4 regions of the Pseudobacillus badius genome follow, and region 3 is predicted to be linked to each of the others. Evidence: riboswitches for the same ligand, from Rfam matches in the RefSeq annotation. Region 3 holds a riboswitch; each other region holds the start of a gene.

Region 1 (3,707 bases), on a different contig from region 3:
TGAGCTATATGCTCCTGTCAGCGGAAAAGTGGTTGAAGTCAACGAGGAGCTTGACGATAATCCTGAATTCGTGAACGAATCACCATATGAGAAAGCATGGATGGTCGTTGTCGAATTATCTGATTCTGCTCAACTGGACAACTTAATGACCGCTGAGCAGTATGACGAAATGACACAGGAAGATTAATTAGTGATCAAAGAACACTTCCAGCTCAGGAAGTGTTCTTTTGCCATTTTTTAAAGTGCCCAACAAAGACAGGTCGAACTGTAAGGCAAGATATTCAGACGGTGGAGGGATATGTATGCGTACAGAAAAAACAATTATTGTGGAAGGGGCTTCAGACCGGAAGAAAGTACAGGAGATTGTGAGAGAACCTGTAGAAATCATTTGTACCAATGGCACAATCGGATTAAGCCGGATGGATGAGCTGATTGATATCCTGGAAGGACATGATGTCTACATCCTTGTGGATGCCGATCAGGCAGGGGAAAAGCTGCGCCGGCAATTTATTCGCGAGTTGCCTGAAGCCCGCCATTTATATATTGACCGCGTCTATAAAGAAGTTGCTACCGCTCCCTACCGTCATCTGGCTTCTGTGCTGCTTGGCGCCAATATTGATGTACACGGAGAGTTTTTGCAAAAGGATGGATAACATGCAGAAGGAACAAGAGATCAGCGGCATGATCGAATCAAACCGTTTAGCAGCTGTTTATGCATACACTCCGCTATGCGGAACTTGCCAGCTCGCAGGGAAAATGGTAGAGGTTGCAGAGAAGATTGCCCGCCATTTTGCATGGGCTCGACTGGATGTAAATTATCATGAAGAGTTTGCTATTCGCTATGGTGTGGAAAGCGTGCCCTGCCTGCTGATTTTTCAAGAAGGACAACTGATGGAAAAAATTTATGCTTTCCAATCTGTACCTTATATATATGAAAAGCTGAATCAATATACTTGAAAGCCGTTTCCTTGATGGGAACGGCTTTTTTTAGGACAGCCCTGTGCATCCAGTACGCTGATGCTTTCGTTTGCTTCGCATTCATTTTGTCAAAACATGCGCTGGACAGCGCGCACTTTGTCGAGCAATTAATAAAGGAAATTTCCCCTTTGCTTGGAAGTTATAGTTAAAGTGAAAGAGAGCAGAGGGGGAAATAAAAATGAAAGAAAAGTTAGCGTCTGTACAGGCAGCTTGCCAGGGAAGAACGCATATCTGGCCATTGCTCCCGCTCGAACCGGTGCGTGTCCTGTTAACAGGAGAAGAGGAAAGCTGGCTGCTGGTGATCAGTCATCAAGGGATGGAATTTTCAAAGGAAAGCACAGATCATTGGCATTTAAAGCTGACAGGAAGAGTGGAGCCCCTTTTAGAAGGCCAAGGGCAGCTGCGCTTGTATGAAGCCATGGGAGCGGTGGAAGTATCAGGTTTTTACCAGGTGAAACTGTGGTTTGAATCCTTGCTCTGGTTGTGCCGTCCTTATTATGAAACATCTGACAGTGCATGAAAAAACATTTTTAGAAAGAGTCATTGACAATTTTCGAGGAATAATGATAAAATCAATTCCACTAAGAAGAATATACTGCATACTGCTCTTATCAAGAGAGGTGGAGGGATGTGCCCGATGAAGCCCGGCAACCGTCAGCAGCAAATTGCTTGTTGAAAAGGTGCCAATTCACACAAAGCCCCGTGCTTTGGGAGATGAGAGAAAGGAACCTGTTAAATTACGCCTTTCTGCTCATTTTGCAGAAAGGCTTTTTATTTTCTGGGTGGAATGGAGGAAAACCGCCGAATGATTTCAATAGAAAACGTGAAGAAAGTCTTTTCCACAAAAAATGGAAAAGTGACGGCAGTAGATGATATTGATTTAACGATAGATAAAGGAGAGATTTTTGGCATCATCGGTTACAGCGGAGCCGGAAAGAGTACATTGATCCGCATGTTCAACGGCTTAGAAACGCCATCTTCCGGTTCGGTTGTGGTAGCCGGCAGGGAAATGTCAAAAATCAAGGGGAGAGAATTGCGTCAAGCCCGTCAGGAAATCGGGATGATCTTCCAGCACTTCAACCTTCTCTGGTCCAGAACCGTGCGGGACAATATTGCTTTTCCATTGGAGATTGCCGGTGTAGCCAAAGAGGAGCGGCTGAAGAAGGTAGAGGAGCTGATTAAGCTAGTTGGTCTTGAAGGAAGGGGAGATTCCTATCCTTCACAGTTGAGCGGCGGACAAAAGCAGCGCGTCGGTATTGCCAGGGCGCTCGCCAATGATCCGAAAGTGCTTTTATGCGATGAAGCGACATCAGCGCTTGATCCACAAACAACAGATGCTATCTTAGATCTGCTTGTGGACATTAATAAGCGCCTCGGCCTGACAATTGTGCTCATCACTCATGAAATGCATGTGATCCGGAAGATTTGCCACCGGGTCGCTGTCATGGAAGCTGGACGCGTTGTCGAGCTTGGACCGGTGCTGAGCGTGTTTAAATCGCCGGAGCAGCCAATTACCAAGCGGTTTGTTCAGCAAGTAACAGAATTGGAGGAATCCAAAGAAACGATTGCCCACTTGCTGGAACAGTTTCCTGAAGGCAAAGTGGTTAAGCTTACATTTATCGGCGAAAACGCAGAGCAGCCGGTCATTACAAATTTAATCCGCCAATTCAATATTGCGGTAAATATCGTACAAGGGAAAGTCTCTCAAACGCAAAACGGAGCGTATGGTTCGCTGTTCGTTCATTTGACGGGCGAGCAGGAGGAACTGGCGAAAGCGGTGGCTTATCTCGACAAGCAAGAAGTCAGCTCGGAGGTGATCAGCCATGCTTGAACAATGGTTCCCTAACGTAGATTGGGAAAAGATATGGGAAGCGACCAACGAAACGCTTTATATGACAGGCGTATCTGTATTGGCGACTTTTATCCTGGGTATACTGCTCGGTTTGCTGTTATTTTTAACAGCTAAAGGGAATATTTGGGAAAATAAAGCGATGTATAGTATTGTCTCTGCTTTCGTCAATATTTTCCGTTCGATTCCTTTTATTATACTAATCATTTTATTAATCCCATTTACAAAAGCACTGATCGGTACAATGATTGGTGAGAATGCTGCGCTCCCCGCCCTTATTATTGGCGCAGCCCCCTTCTATGCACGAATGGTAGAAATTGGTCTGCGGGAAATTGATAAAGGCGTCATTGAAGCGGCACGGGCGATGGGGGCAAAAACAAGTACGATCATTTTCAAAGTGCTGCTCCCGGAATCGATGCCGGCTCTTGTTTCCGGAATTACTGTAACCGCCATTGCTCTCGTAGGCTATACGGCGATGGCAGGTGTGATCGGCGCCGGCGGTCTTGGAAACCTCGCTTACCTGGATGGATTCCAGCGGAGCCGTAGTGATGTCATGTTAGTTGCAACAGTTGTCATTTTAATTATCGTGTTTGTGATTCAGATGATTGGTGACTTGATTACCAACAGACTAGATAAGAGATAAATATTCAGGAGGGGAATACAATGAAAAAATGGTTACTTGCTTTGTTAACTGCATTGGCAGTATTTGCACTTGCTGCCTGCGGCGGCTCAGATGATAAGAAAGACGAGAAAGCAGGAAAAGACGGCGGCAAGGATGATAAGGAAATCGTCATTGGCGCATCCAATGTTCCGCATGCAGTCATTTTGGAAGAAGCTAAGCCGTTGCTTGAGAAAAAAGGCTATGACCTCAAAATTGAAA
Region 2 (3,707 bases), on a different contig from region 3:
GCAACGAAGCGGATTTCAGCGGAGAACATATTCGCATTCTTTGGCCGCATGGCTGCGATCAAGCATGCCCGAGCCAAAACTGCGGCTGCTGTAAACCAGCCCTTATCCGCCGTACCGCCAGCCAGGGAGAGCATACGGTTGTAATCGGTGATTCCGTTACCGATTTGCAAGCAGCAAAAATAGCCGATTCGGTAATGGCCAGAGATTATTTATCTGAAAAGTGCACAGAACTGTCGATCCCTTTTCAGCCGTTTGATACGTTTTATGATTGTATCGATCGTTTGGAAAAACTGAAGCAGAATATAAGATAACAATTCCGAATATTGCCAATAATCGAAGGAGGTTCGTCATGACAACAATTAAAATCCAAGAAACTAATGAAATCATTGATAACCAGGAAGAGGTCGTTTCATTTTTGCAGCAGCAGGACGTTATTTATGAGCATTGGGACATTTCAAAACTTCCTGTTCACTTACAAGAGAAGTATGTGTTAAGTGATGAGGAAAAAAAGGAAATTTTAACCGCTTTTGAAGCGGAAATTAAAGATATTGCTGAGAGGCGAGGCTATCAAGCATGGGATGTGATTTCATTAGCCGATCACACGCCTAATCTAGAAGAGCTATTAACAAACTTCCAGCGTGAGCATCACCATACAGATGATGAAGTGCGCTTTATTGCAAGCGGCCATGGCGTCTTCGTTATTCAAGGCAAGGACGGCCGGTTTTTTGAGGTACACCTCAACCCTGGGGATCTTATTTCGGTTCCAGAAAGCGTCCGTCATTATTTTACATTGTCTGATGACCGCAAAGTGGTTGCTGTCCGGATTTTTGTCACTGAAGAGGGCTGGGTGCCGGTTTACTAAAAGAGCAGTGCCCGTCCAGCTTTAACGGCAGTCTGTGCAAATAGGCGAAAGGCAGATGGAGATTGACCAAATGGCAGAGGAGGACATTTTATGGGAGTAACAGCGACTTATCTGTTTCCGGCACATCCCGATCAGGAAAAGAGAGCGGAGCAATATGCTTTGGGCCTCACCGTCGGTTCCTGGACAGATATCCCGCATCTTGAGCGGCAGCAGCTGCAGAAAAATAAAGGAGAGGTTGTATCGGTAGAAAAGGGTGAAAAGAAGGATACGGTAAAAATCCATTATCCATCCGCCAATTTTTCTGCGGATCTTCCGGCAATCTTAACGACCGTTTATGGGAAGCTTTCTTTTTTCGAAGGTCATGAGCTGATTGATTTAACCTTTGATGAGGAACTGCTTCGGCAATTTCCCGGTCCGCGCTTTGGCGTGGAAGGTGTGAGGGAGCAGTTGAGCCTTTATGACCGTCCGTTGCTGATGGCTATTTTTAAGGGTGTGATAGGAAGGGATTTGTCCTTTTTCTCTGCTCAGTTGGAGGATTTGCTGGCAGGGGGCATTGATTTAATCAAGGATGACGAAATTCTTTTTGAAAACGAGCTGACACCTTTTGAGAAGAGAATCATCGCGGCCAAAGATATTATTAGACGCCATTATGAACATACAGGGCAAAAGGCTTTATATGCAGTGAATGTATCTGGGAGATCAAACGAGCTGCATGCGAAGGCCGAACGGGCGCAAGAGCTTGGCGCGAATGCTTTATTATTCAACGTTCACGCCTATGGCTTGGATACGCTGCAAGCGCTGCGCGAGAATGACAATATTCGCTTGCCGATTATGGCCCATTCGGCTTTATCGGGTGTACTGGCTGGACAGCCGGGCGGCTATTCTTATTCGTTGCTAGTGGGAAAACTGACACGCATGACAGGCGGGGACTTTTCGCTGTTTCCAAGCCCATATGGCAATGTAGCTATCCCATCTGCGGATGCCTTGGCGATTGGCCGCGCACTAACAGAAGAAAGTTATTTTCAGCAAGCCTTTTCTGTGCCTTCAGCAGGGATTCATCCAGGAATGGTGCCGCAGCTGTTGAAGGATTTTGGCAGCGAAAGTTTGGTGATCAACGCAGGAGGCGGGGTATTTGGGCATCCGGACGGACCGATCAACGGTGCGCAGGCTTTCCGGGCAGCTATTCATGCCGGTGTGAGAAATATTTCTTTGCCGGAAGCGGCTGAAATGTCTGAACCCTTAAAGAGAGCGATCGACCAATGGGGAATTGTAACGACTTCATAAAGCGGTTGTTTAGGCTGTCCAACAAGCGGGCGTTTGCCCGTCGTTTCAAAGTTATTTCATTTTTCACGCTTTTTTATAAAAAAGCTATTGACAGTCTAGAAAGATAGTGAAATAATCCTAGTTAACTTATAAGAATGATTAACTTAATAATGCGACCTTATCAAGAGCAGGTGGAGGGATGAGCCCTATGAAGCCCGGCAACCGACTTACATGTAAGCACGGTGCTAATTCTCACAGCAGCAATGCTGAAAGATAAGAAGTTGTTTTTTCGAAAACCTCTTCTTATCGAAGAGGTTTTTTGTATAGAAAGGCAGGTTGATGCAAAATGAGCATATTTATCACCCGTATTCATGAACTGGCAGAAATAAAAGCCGAGCTGGCTGAACGAGACTGGTTTATGGGCACTAGCGGCAATTTATCTATAAAGATTCAGAATAATCCGCTCCAGTTCCTTGTGACAGCCAGCGGAAAAGACAAGCGGAAGAGCACGAATGAAGATTTTTTGATTGTTGACAAAGACGGCAGGCCCGTCGGTGAAACCAATGTAAAGCCTTCAGCGGAAACGCTTCTTCATTGCGAAATCTATGAGCGATCAAACGCAGGCTGCAGCCTTCACGTTCATACGGTAGCTAATAATGTGGTCTCCGAGCTGTATGGCGATGAAGGAAAAGTAGTATTTAAAGGGCAGGAACTGATTAAAGCATTTGGCCGTTGGGAAGAAGACGCGGAGTGGGAAGTGCCGATCATTGATAACTATGCTGAGATTCCCAGGCTGGCAGCTGCGCTGGCCCCATATGTAAAGGCTGATCAAGGAGCGGTTCTGATCCGCAGCCATGGGATTACCGTCTGGGGAAAGGATGGCTTCGAGGCTAAAAAAGTACTTGAAGCATGTGAATTTCTATTTGAGTACCATCTGGCTCTTTTGCAAGCAAAGGCAAACTTACAGGCGATTAAGCAACTATAACACGCATTTATGATAAGGAATGGCGGGAAGGAATTTGCTTCAAAGAATGGAGCATACAGGAATGACGGTAAAGGATTTAGAGAGGTCGGTTTCCAGCTTCTAGGGCGCCTCGATCACCCAAATGGCAGCATAAAGATGGCTTTCATCGGAACAGAGGACAAAAACAGGACGAAAATTGAGCTGCTGGAAGGCTATCATGATTCACTGCCGGCAGAAGGAAAAGTACACCATTTAGCGTTAAAGGCGGAGAATGTAGAGGAAGAGACAGCAAGGCTGAAGGACGCTGGTGCCCGCTTCATTGAAACGGAAAGTACAGAGCTGCCGAACGGCGCCCGTTACCTATTCTTTGAAGGGCCGGACGGGAATAGCTCGAATTATTTGAAATCAATTAATTTACAGAAAATATTCAGGGGGAGTTTAGATGAGAAAATTATTTAAAAAGCTGGCTGTGTCCGGTTTAACCTTCACACTATTGTTGACCGGCTGTTCAGCGGGTGAAGAAGGAGCTTCATCATCCAGTGGAAAGACGCCGGGGAAAATTGAAAATGTACCCGAACGATTCGCAAACGGGGAAGAAGTGAAAGTAAAAGTAATCCG
Region 3 (3,707 bases):
ATCTCCTTGTCAATTTCAAGCAGCTTCGGCGGCCGCTGTCCTATTTGCACCACCCAGGGAAGAACATCAAAATCGGTGCCTGCTCCTCTCCAGCCCAGCTGCTGGCATTTGGCCGTCAATTCGACAGAAGCAGGATCGCCCTTTAGGCCTGCTTCTGTTTGATATCCTGCATATCTGACCAATTGATGATTCCAAATGCGGATGTCCTCTTGGTTAGGCGCCGTTGGGCGAAACACCGTAATCGTTGGCCGGATTTTCCCGTCATTCGTCGCAAACTCTACATGGCGGGTTAAAGCGTCAAATACTTCTTGCTCTGTTGCTGCCGCTCTTTCATCAAATACGTGGAGGGTTTGCCAAAACAAACGGCCAATACAGCGGTTGCTGTTGCGCCAAGCCATTTTTGCCCCATGGCTTAGCTCTTCAAACGTTTGTGTATAACTTCCGGTTCTCTCAATTTCCTCTTTTACCCCATTCAACCGCCTGTTCACTTCTTCAGCGGGCTTATCTAATTCCCGGTAACATACCGTAATAAAGTCTTTTGCTTTCTGCCATAATTGTTTATTCATCTATTTACCGCCCTGTACATCATATTTACTGACAGTATACCATTGTTCGGTTTTCTGCTTTGTGACAACTTGAAGAAATCAGCCGCTGTACAGGTGCTTGGGCCCTATCCTTCTATTGCTGATGAATTGGGGTACAGCAATGCCAATTAAGATGAGCGTAATGCCGGCTGCTTGCCCAAACGTCAGGTGTTCACCAACGATGAACATCGCCCCGATCATAGCTGCTGGCAGCTCTGCCGCGCCAAGAATCGTTGCCATCCCCGGTTCAACGTGCGGCGTGCCGAGCGCAAACAGAATAACGGGCACGAGCACTCCGAGCAGTCCGACAAGCACCCCGTACTTCCATAAGCCGCCAGTTAACGTGCCGTCCGTGATAAAAGCCGGCGACACAAATAAAAAAGCCGTCAACAGCCCGCCGGCAGAAATAATAAAGCTTTTTTGAATAGCCGGTACTTCTTTTCCTGCCTTTCCGCTGAAGAAAAGGAATAAAGCAAACGTCAAGGCCGCCAAAAAGCCGGAAGCAATCCCTTTTGTGTGGCCGGTCCAGTCCATCCCTTCTGAAGATATTCCAGCGGCAAGAAGAGTGCCTGCCCACAACAGCAGAGCTGAAACGATCTTTGCACCAGATGGAAGAGCTTTCAAGTATAAGGATTCAATGAAAATCCCCATCCAGGTGAATTGAAAAAGCAGAACAATGGCAATAGAAGCCGAAAGATCTTGAATGCTCGTTGCGTAGAACACACCTGTTAAGCTTAACAGCACTCCCAGTCCAAGCAGCGCAGCTACTTGCTTGAATGTCAATGAAATGCGGGTCGTCAGCAAGAAAGGAATGAGCAGCAAAAGAAGGCCAAAAAGATATTGCGAGCCTGTCATCTGGCTCGCCTGGTAGCCTGCATTGGTTGCCAGCTTTACAACAGAGGCTTGGACTCCATAGCTGCAGGCCCCCGCTAAAATGAATAATGAATAACGAAGCTGATTCAACTTGACTCCTCCTTTATCTAATCTTCTTATTAGACAATGAGTCTAATAACCTGGTTGCCTTTTAAAAGTATATCCTTTCCATCGTTTATCCAACAATCCCTATAGAATATTCAAAATTTTCTATTGACTAATTTCAGCGAAAAAGATATGATATGTTCAATTCTTTTACTAATTGCATATCAACTTATTTCTTATCAAGAGAAGCCGAGGGGTCTGGCCCTATGACGCTTCAGCAACCAGCCGTTAGCGGGCCGAGGTGCTAAATCCAGCAAACTGCTTTGTCAGTTTGGAAGATAAGAAGGATCAAACATTTCCAATGTAAAGCCTTCTTAATTTTATTAAGAAGGCTTTTTCTTATGATTAAAGGAAAATCCAGAAAGGATGGACAGCATGAAATTATTAGATAGACTGCAAACCGAAGTGCTGACAGCTGACGGTGCCATGGGCACCCTCCTCTATTCCTACGGCATTGATTTCTGTTATGAGGAACTCAACGTGGAAAAACCCGAAATTATTGAAAAAATTCACCTTGACTATATACAAGCCGGCGCAGATATTATTCAAACTAACACCTATAGCGCCAATGCCTTGAAGCTTGCCAGATACGGGATGGAAAACCGTACAGAGGAACTGAACAAAGCGGCCGTGCGCATTGCCAAGCAAGCAGCCGCACCTGAGCAGCGGTTTGTGTTAGGAACGATCGGCGGCATAAGAGGCATTCGAAAAAGCAGCGCCTCTCTTTCTGAGATAAAATCAGCTTTTCAGCAGCAAGCAGAGGCGATTTTACAAGAATCCCCCGATGGTCTCCTGCTGGAAACCTATTATGATTTTGAAGAGTTAACCACTGTTTTGCAATTGCTGCGCAAGGTCACGGACTTGCCAATCGTTTCCCAAGTGTCTATGCATGAACCCGGCATTTTGCAAAACAGACTTTCATTAAACGAAGCTTTCAAGCAACTGGAATCCTTAGGGGCAGACATTGTAGGCGTCAACTGCCGCCTTGGCCCTTACCACACCATCCAGGCACTTGAAGAGGTGACGCTTCCTGAAAAAGCCTTTTTATCCGCCTACCCTAACGCAGGCCTTCTTGATGTCGAAGACGGACGGGTCGTCTATGAGTCTGAAGCCGACTACTTTGGCCAGGCTGCTGTTCAACTGCGCAATGAAGGAGTCCGGCTCATTGGCGGCTGCTGCGGAACCACGCCCAAACACATCGAAGCAGCCAAAAAAGCACTCACTGGCCTCGCGCCGATTACCGAGAAAAAAGTCATTGCCCAAAAACCGATTGTCATCAAAGAACCTGCCCCTTTGGTTGTACCGCCGCTCCATGAACAGGTCAAAAAAGAACGGACGATTATTGTGGAGCTTGATACGCCCAAGCATTTAGATACAGCTGCTTATATTAAAGGAGCTAAGGCATTGCAGCAAACAGGCATGGCTGCTATTACAATGGCAGATAATTCTCTTGCCTCTCCGCGCGTGAGCAATTTAGCGATGGGTTCTTTGCTGAAGGTACAGCACCACATCCGTCCGCTTGTCCATATCACCTGCCGAGACCGGAATCTGATTGGTTTGCAATCCCATCTCATGGGGCTTCACGCTCTTGGGCTGCACGACGTCCTTGCGATCACTGGAGACCCCACAAAAGTTGGCGATTTCCCGGGGGCAACCTCTGTCTATGATGTATCCAGCATGGAACTCATTCAATTGATTAAACAGTTGAACGAAGGCATTTCGTTTTCAGGAAAGCCGCTGAAACAAAAAGCGAACTTCTCAGTTGCCGCGGCCTTTAACCCGAATGTGCGTATACTGGACCGGGCTGTCAAGCGCTTGGAGAAAAAAATCGCGTGCGGAGCTGATTATTTCATTACCCAGCCCGTCTTTACTAAAGAAAAGATTGTTGAAATATATGAAGCGACGAAGCATTTGCCAACACCGATTTTTCTTGGCATCATGCCGCTGACAAGCTCAAGAAACGCTGAATTCCTTCATCATGAAGTGCCCGGCATCAAGCTCTCAGAAGAAACGCTGGCCAGAATGAAAGCATATGAGCATGATAAGGAAGCCGCTGCACGAGAAGGCGTGACGATTGCGAAAGAATTGATCGATACAGCTGCCAAGCTGTTTAACGGTATCTATATTATTACACCTTTTATGCGT
Region 4 (3,707 bases), on a different contig from region 3:
TTTATTGAGACAATTTCAAGCAAAAAGCGAACATTTATTCGGTTTTTGTTTCCCGTGAAAAGAGTGGCTGGGGAACTAGAAATATCGAGGAAGAAAGAGTGGAAAAAAGAAGAAAAAAAGAACTCCTGCCTCTTTATTTTATCATAAAGAAGCAGGAGAAGGTAATTTTAAGCCGGGAAAAATTCGCTTAATTTCAGCTTTCGACAGCTACACCGGTTGCTTTTTCGATAGCCTGATTCAAGTCTGCAATCAGGTCTTCCGTTGATTCTAATCCAATAGACAGGCGGATCATTTCCTCTTTTGTGCCTGATTTTTTCAATTCTTCACTGCTTAGCTGCTGGTGTGTCGTGGAAGCCGGATGGATAATCAGAGATTTGCCGTCACCAACGTTAGCTACATGCGACCACAGCTTAATATTATCAATCACTTTTTTGCCCGCTTCCCGTCCGCCTTTAATGCCGAACACGACAATCGAGCCGAACGTATGGCTTAAATATTTCTTTGCCAGCTCATGAGATGGATGGTCTTCGAGGCTTGGATGTGACACCCAGTCTACTGCCGGATGATTTTTCAAATAATCCACGATGGCAAGCGTGTTCTCATGATGGCGCTGGATGCGCAAATGCAGCGTTTCTAGCCCTTGAAGAAGCAAGAAAGCGCTGTTGGCACTTAAAGCCGGACCGAAATCCCGCAATAACTGCACACGTAGTTTAATCGCAAAGGCCGGGCCTTCTAAATCTGCATATCTTAATCCGTTATAGGATTCGTCCGGCTCAGTAAAGCCAGGGAATTTTTCGCTGTTCCAATCAAATGTTCCTCCGTCTACGACTACGCCGCCAATCACCGTACCGTGGCCGCTAATCCACTTCGTTGCAGAATGAACGACAATGTCTGCTCCCCTTGTCAGCGGATTAGCCCCGTACGGAGAAGCAAACGTATTGTCGACAATCAAAGGGATGCCGTTTTCATGAGCGATGTCCGCCACTTTCTCCACATCAAGCACATTTAAGGAAGGATTGCCGATAATTTCTCCAAAAAGGGCTTTCGTCTTTGGCGTAATCGCCTTTCGGAAGTTCTCCGGATCTGTAGAATCTACAAACTTTACATTGATTCCGTATTTAGGAAGCGTGTTGGCAAACAAGTTGTATGTACCGCCATATAAGTTAGCAGCAGCTACAATTTCATCGCCGGCATGAGCCAAATTCAATATTGAAAAAGAGATAGCTGCCATTCCTGACGACAGCGCCACAGCCGCTGCTCCCTTCTCCAATAAAGCTACCCGTTTTTCAAATACGTCTACCGTCGGATTGGTAATGCGCGTATAAATATTTCCCGGCTTTTGTAAAGCGAATAAGGCGTTGGCATGATCGGTGTCTTCGAATACATAAGAAGTTGTTTCGTAAATCGGCACAGCCCGCGCACCTGTTACCGGATCAGGCACTTGTCCTCCATGAAGTAAAATTGTTTCCTTGTTCCATTGTTCGTTTGTCATTGTCAATTCCTCCTAATCTATTGAAAAAACGTAAACAGCCCGAGAAAAATCAAAAGCCCTCTTCTTTTAAGAAGAGGGCTTTATTAACAGGGTCCTCCTCTTATCTCTCAGGCTATCACACCTGCAGGATTTAGCACCGTTTCAGGCAAATTGCCTGAAGGTTGCCGGGCTTCATAGGGCCTAGTCCCTCCGCCGCTCTCAATAAGAGTGTTTGTATTTAATTAAGTAAGTGATAACTCTTGCTGTTTATTATATAGGAGGTTGATCAGAATAGTCAATAATATTCGGAATGTTTTTATTTGTTGCGAGCAAGTGCCGCCAGCAAATAGTGGCAGCCATATTTAACTGAGCGCTTTCTGATTCCTTCCCGGCTTCCCGCCAGTTCCAGCTTGAATGCTTTTGTTTGATCATACTTAGAAGAAAGTCCGATCCATACAGTGCCCGGCGGCTGTCCTTCTGCTTCTCCTGGACCTGCCACACCTGTAAAGCTGATGCCGAAATCGGCCTTCAACAATTGGCGGGCATTCTCTGCCAGCTCAATGGCACATTCCGCGCTGATGGCTCCATGGCGAGTGAGCGTTTCCTTTTTCACTTGCACGAGCGCTTCTTTTGCTTCGTTGGAATAACAAACGATTCCGCCCTTAAAAAAGCTGCTCGCTCCCGGAATAGCTGTTATTTCACTTTGAAACAACCCGCCGGTTAAGCTTTCGGCGGCAGCTACCGTATGAGACGTTTCTTTTAAGCGCTCCGCCAGCTCGCGGGCAATCGTTGTATCATTGTAGCCATAGAAATACTCGCCTACCCGTCTCAGGATTTCTTCTTCCGCCTCCTGTATCATCTGCAAGGCGGCTGATTCTGACTCATGCTTGGCAGTAATTCGGAGTGTTACCTCGCCATCCCCTGCAAGCGGAGCAATCGTCGGATTTTGCTGGGCAAGCAGCAAATCTTCCACTTCTGTTTCCAAAGCGGACTCTCCGATGCCAAAGAATCTCAGTACCCGTGATTCAATTTTTTCCACTTTCTCAAGCACATTGAGAAGAGCCGGCTTTCCGTACTCAATAAACATCGGCTGCATTTCCCGAGGCGGTCCCGGCAGCAGCATGTAGAAGCGCTTCTCCCCTTTAATCATCATCCCGGGCGCCATCCCATGGTCATTCGCCAAAACAAGGCTTCCTTCCATCACGAGAGCTTGCTTTTTATTATTGGGAGTCATTGGTCGCTTCGTTCTCTTAAAGTAATTTTCAATGCTCTTTAAAGCCTCATCATTGTAGACGAGCGGCCGGCCGATATGGGCAGCGATCGCTTCTTTCGTTAGATCATCCTTCGTGGGGCCAAGCCCTCCCGTAAATATCAGAAGGTCTGCTCTTTCTTCTGCCTGCTTGACGGCATCAAGCAACCGGCTGCTGTTGTCTCCAACAACTGTATGATAATAAACATTAATGCCGATTTCAGCCAGATGCTGGGACAAGAACTGGGCATTCGTATTTGTAATTTGCCCAAGCAGCAGCTCGGAACCGACAGCAATAATTTCTGCATTCATTCTCTTCATCTCCTCTTTTCTTCAGGCGGCAACCAATACGGCCGGGTATTAGAAACGGCCGCTCTCACGAATTCAGCTCGCTTTTAAAAACAAAGCTGTTCCTTAAGTGCCGACATCTTGCTTTCTTCTCTAAGCTTTGCATAGACAGAGAGAAAGCAGCAGCCTTACACCTTGGAACAGCCTTTTTGCTTATTTTGAATGTTTAAATACTCCGCGGTTCAGATAGAAATAATCCCATCCTGACCAAATAGTAAAGAATGCTGCAACCCAAAGGGCCCAATCGGCAAACGGGATGCCTAACGCTTCAAATGGGGCATTATGAAGCAATAAAGCAGCAATCGCAATAATTTGCGTCCATGTCTTGATTTTTCCAAGCATGTTAGCTGCCACTACTTCTCCCTCTCCTGCCAAAATCAGCCGCAGGCCGGTCACCGCAAATTCGCGGCTAATAATAATAATGACAATCCAGGAAGCGGCTAAACCAAAATCAACAAGGACGATCAGGGCTGCTGAGACAAGCAGTTTATCAGCCAGCGGATCTAAAAATTTCCCCAGGTTAGTGACCAGGTTCAGCTTTCTTGCATAATACCCGTCAATCCAATCTGTTGTGGAGGCTACAATAAACAGCATGGCTCCCCAAAAGTGGGCCGCAGGCATTGTAGTTCCTAAAATGGT

Evidence for each region. A riboswitch is a leader RNA that binds a small molecule or an ion and turns the genes downstream of it on or off. The one in region 3 is predicted to bind S-adenosylmethionine.
Region 1: another riboswitch for S-adenosylmethionine. It lies ahead of B1A98_RS15830 (methionine ABC transporter ATP-binding protein); the one in region 3 lies ahead of B1A98_RS14305 (bifunctional homocysteine S-methyltransferase/methylenetetrahydrofolate reductase).
Region 2: another riboswitch for S-adenosylmethionine. It lies ahead of B1A98_RS17895 (methylthioribulose 1-phosphate dehydratase); the one in region 3 lies ahead of B1A98_RS14305 (bifunctional homocysteine S-methyltransferase/methylenetetrahydrofolate reductase).
Region 4: another riboswitch for S-adenosylmethionine. It lies ahead of B1A98_RS02285 (O-acetylhomoserine aminocarboxypropyltransferase/cysteine synthase family protein); the one in region 3 lies ahead of B1A98_RS14305 (bifunctional homocysteine S-methyltransferase/methylenetetrahydrofolate reductase).

What each region holds. Positions count from the first base shown of each region.
Region 1 covers NZ_MWMM01000012.1:60,464-64,170, forward strand. The annotation lists gene gcvH (glycine cleavage system protein GcvH) at 1-187, shown strand, start outside; gene B1A98_RS15815 (toprim domain-containing protein) at 303-653, shown strand; gene B1A98_RS15820 (thioredoxin family protein) at 655-957, shown strand; gene B1A98_RS15825 (hypothetical protein) at 1,157-1,498, shown strand; SAM riboswitch class I at 1,584-1,699, shown strand; gene B1A98_RS15830 (methionine ABC transporter ATP-binding protein) at 1,784-2,809, shown strand; gene B1A98_RS15835 (methionine ABC transporter permease) at 2,802-3,470, shown strand; gene B1A98_RS15840 (MetQ/NlpA family ABC transporter substrate-binding protein) at 3,491-3,707, shown strand, end outside.
Region 2 covers NZ_MWMM01000018.1:36,222-39,928, reverse strand. The annotation lists gene B1A98_RS17910 (2-hydroxy-3-keto-5-methylthiopentenyl-1-phosphate phosphatase) at 1-311, shown strand, start outside; gene B1A98_RS17905 (1,2-dihydroxy-3-keto-5-methylthiopentene dioxygenase) at 350-862, shown strand; gene B1A98_RS17900 (2,3-diketo-5-methylthiopentyl-1-phosphate enolase) at 953-2,146, shown strand; SAM riboswitch class I at 2,301-2,405, shown strand; gene B1A98_RS17895 (methylthioribulose 1-phosphate dehydratase) at 2,472-3,110, shown strand; gene B1A98_RS17890 (VOC family protein) at 3,246-3,548, shown strand; gene B1A98_RS17885 (sugar ABC transporter substrate-binding protein) at 3,532-3,707, shown strand, end outside.
Region 3 covers NZ_MWMM01000009.1:70,360-74,066, reverse strand. The annotation lists gene B1A98_RS14315 (nitric oxide synthase oxygenase) at 1-566, opposite strand, end outside; gene B1A98_RS14310 (EamA family transporter) at 645-1,547, opposite strand; SAM riboswitch class I at 1,736-1,847, shown strand; gene B1A98_RS14305 (bifunctional homocysteine S-methyltransferase/methylenetetrahydrofolate reductase) at 1,938-3,707, shown strand, end outside.
Region 4 covers NZ_MWMM01000001.1:467,169-470,875, reverse strand. The annotation lists gene B1A98_RS02285 (O-acetylhomoserine aminocarboxypropyltransferase/cysteine synthase family protein) at 194-1,492, opposite strand; SAM riboswitch class I at 1,590-1,700, opposite strand; gene B1A98_RS02280 (competence/damage-inducible protein A) at 1,788-3,032, opposite strand; gene pgsA (CDP-diacylglycerol--glycerol-3-phosphate 3-phosphatidyltransferase) at 3,222-3,707, opposite strand, start outside.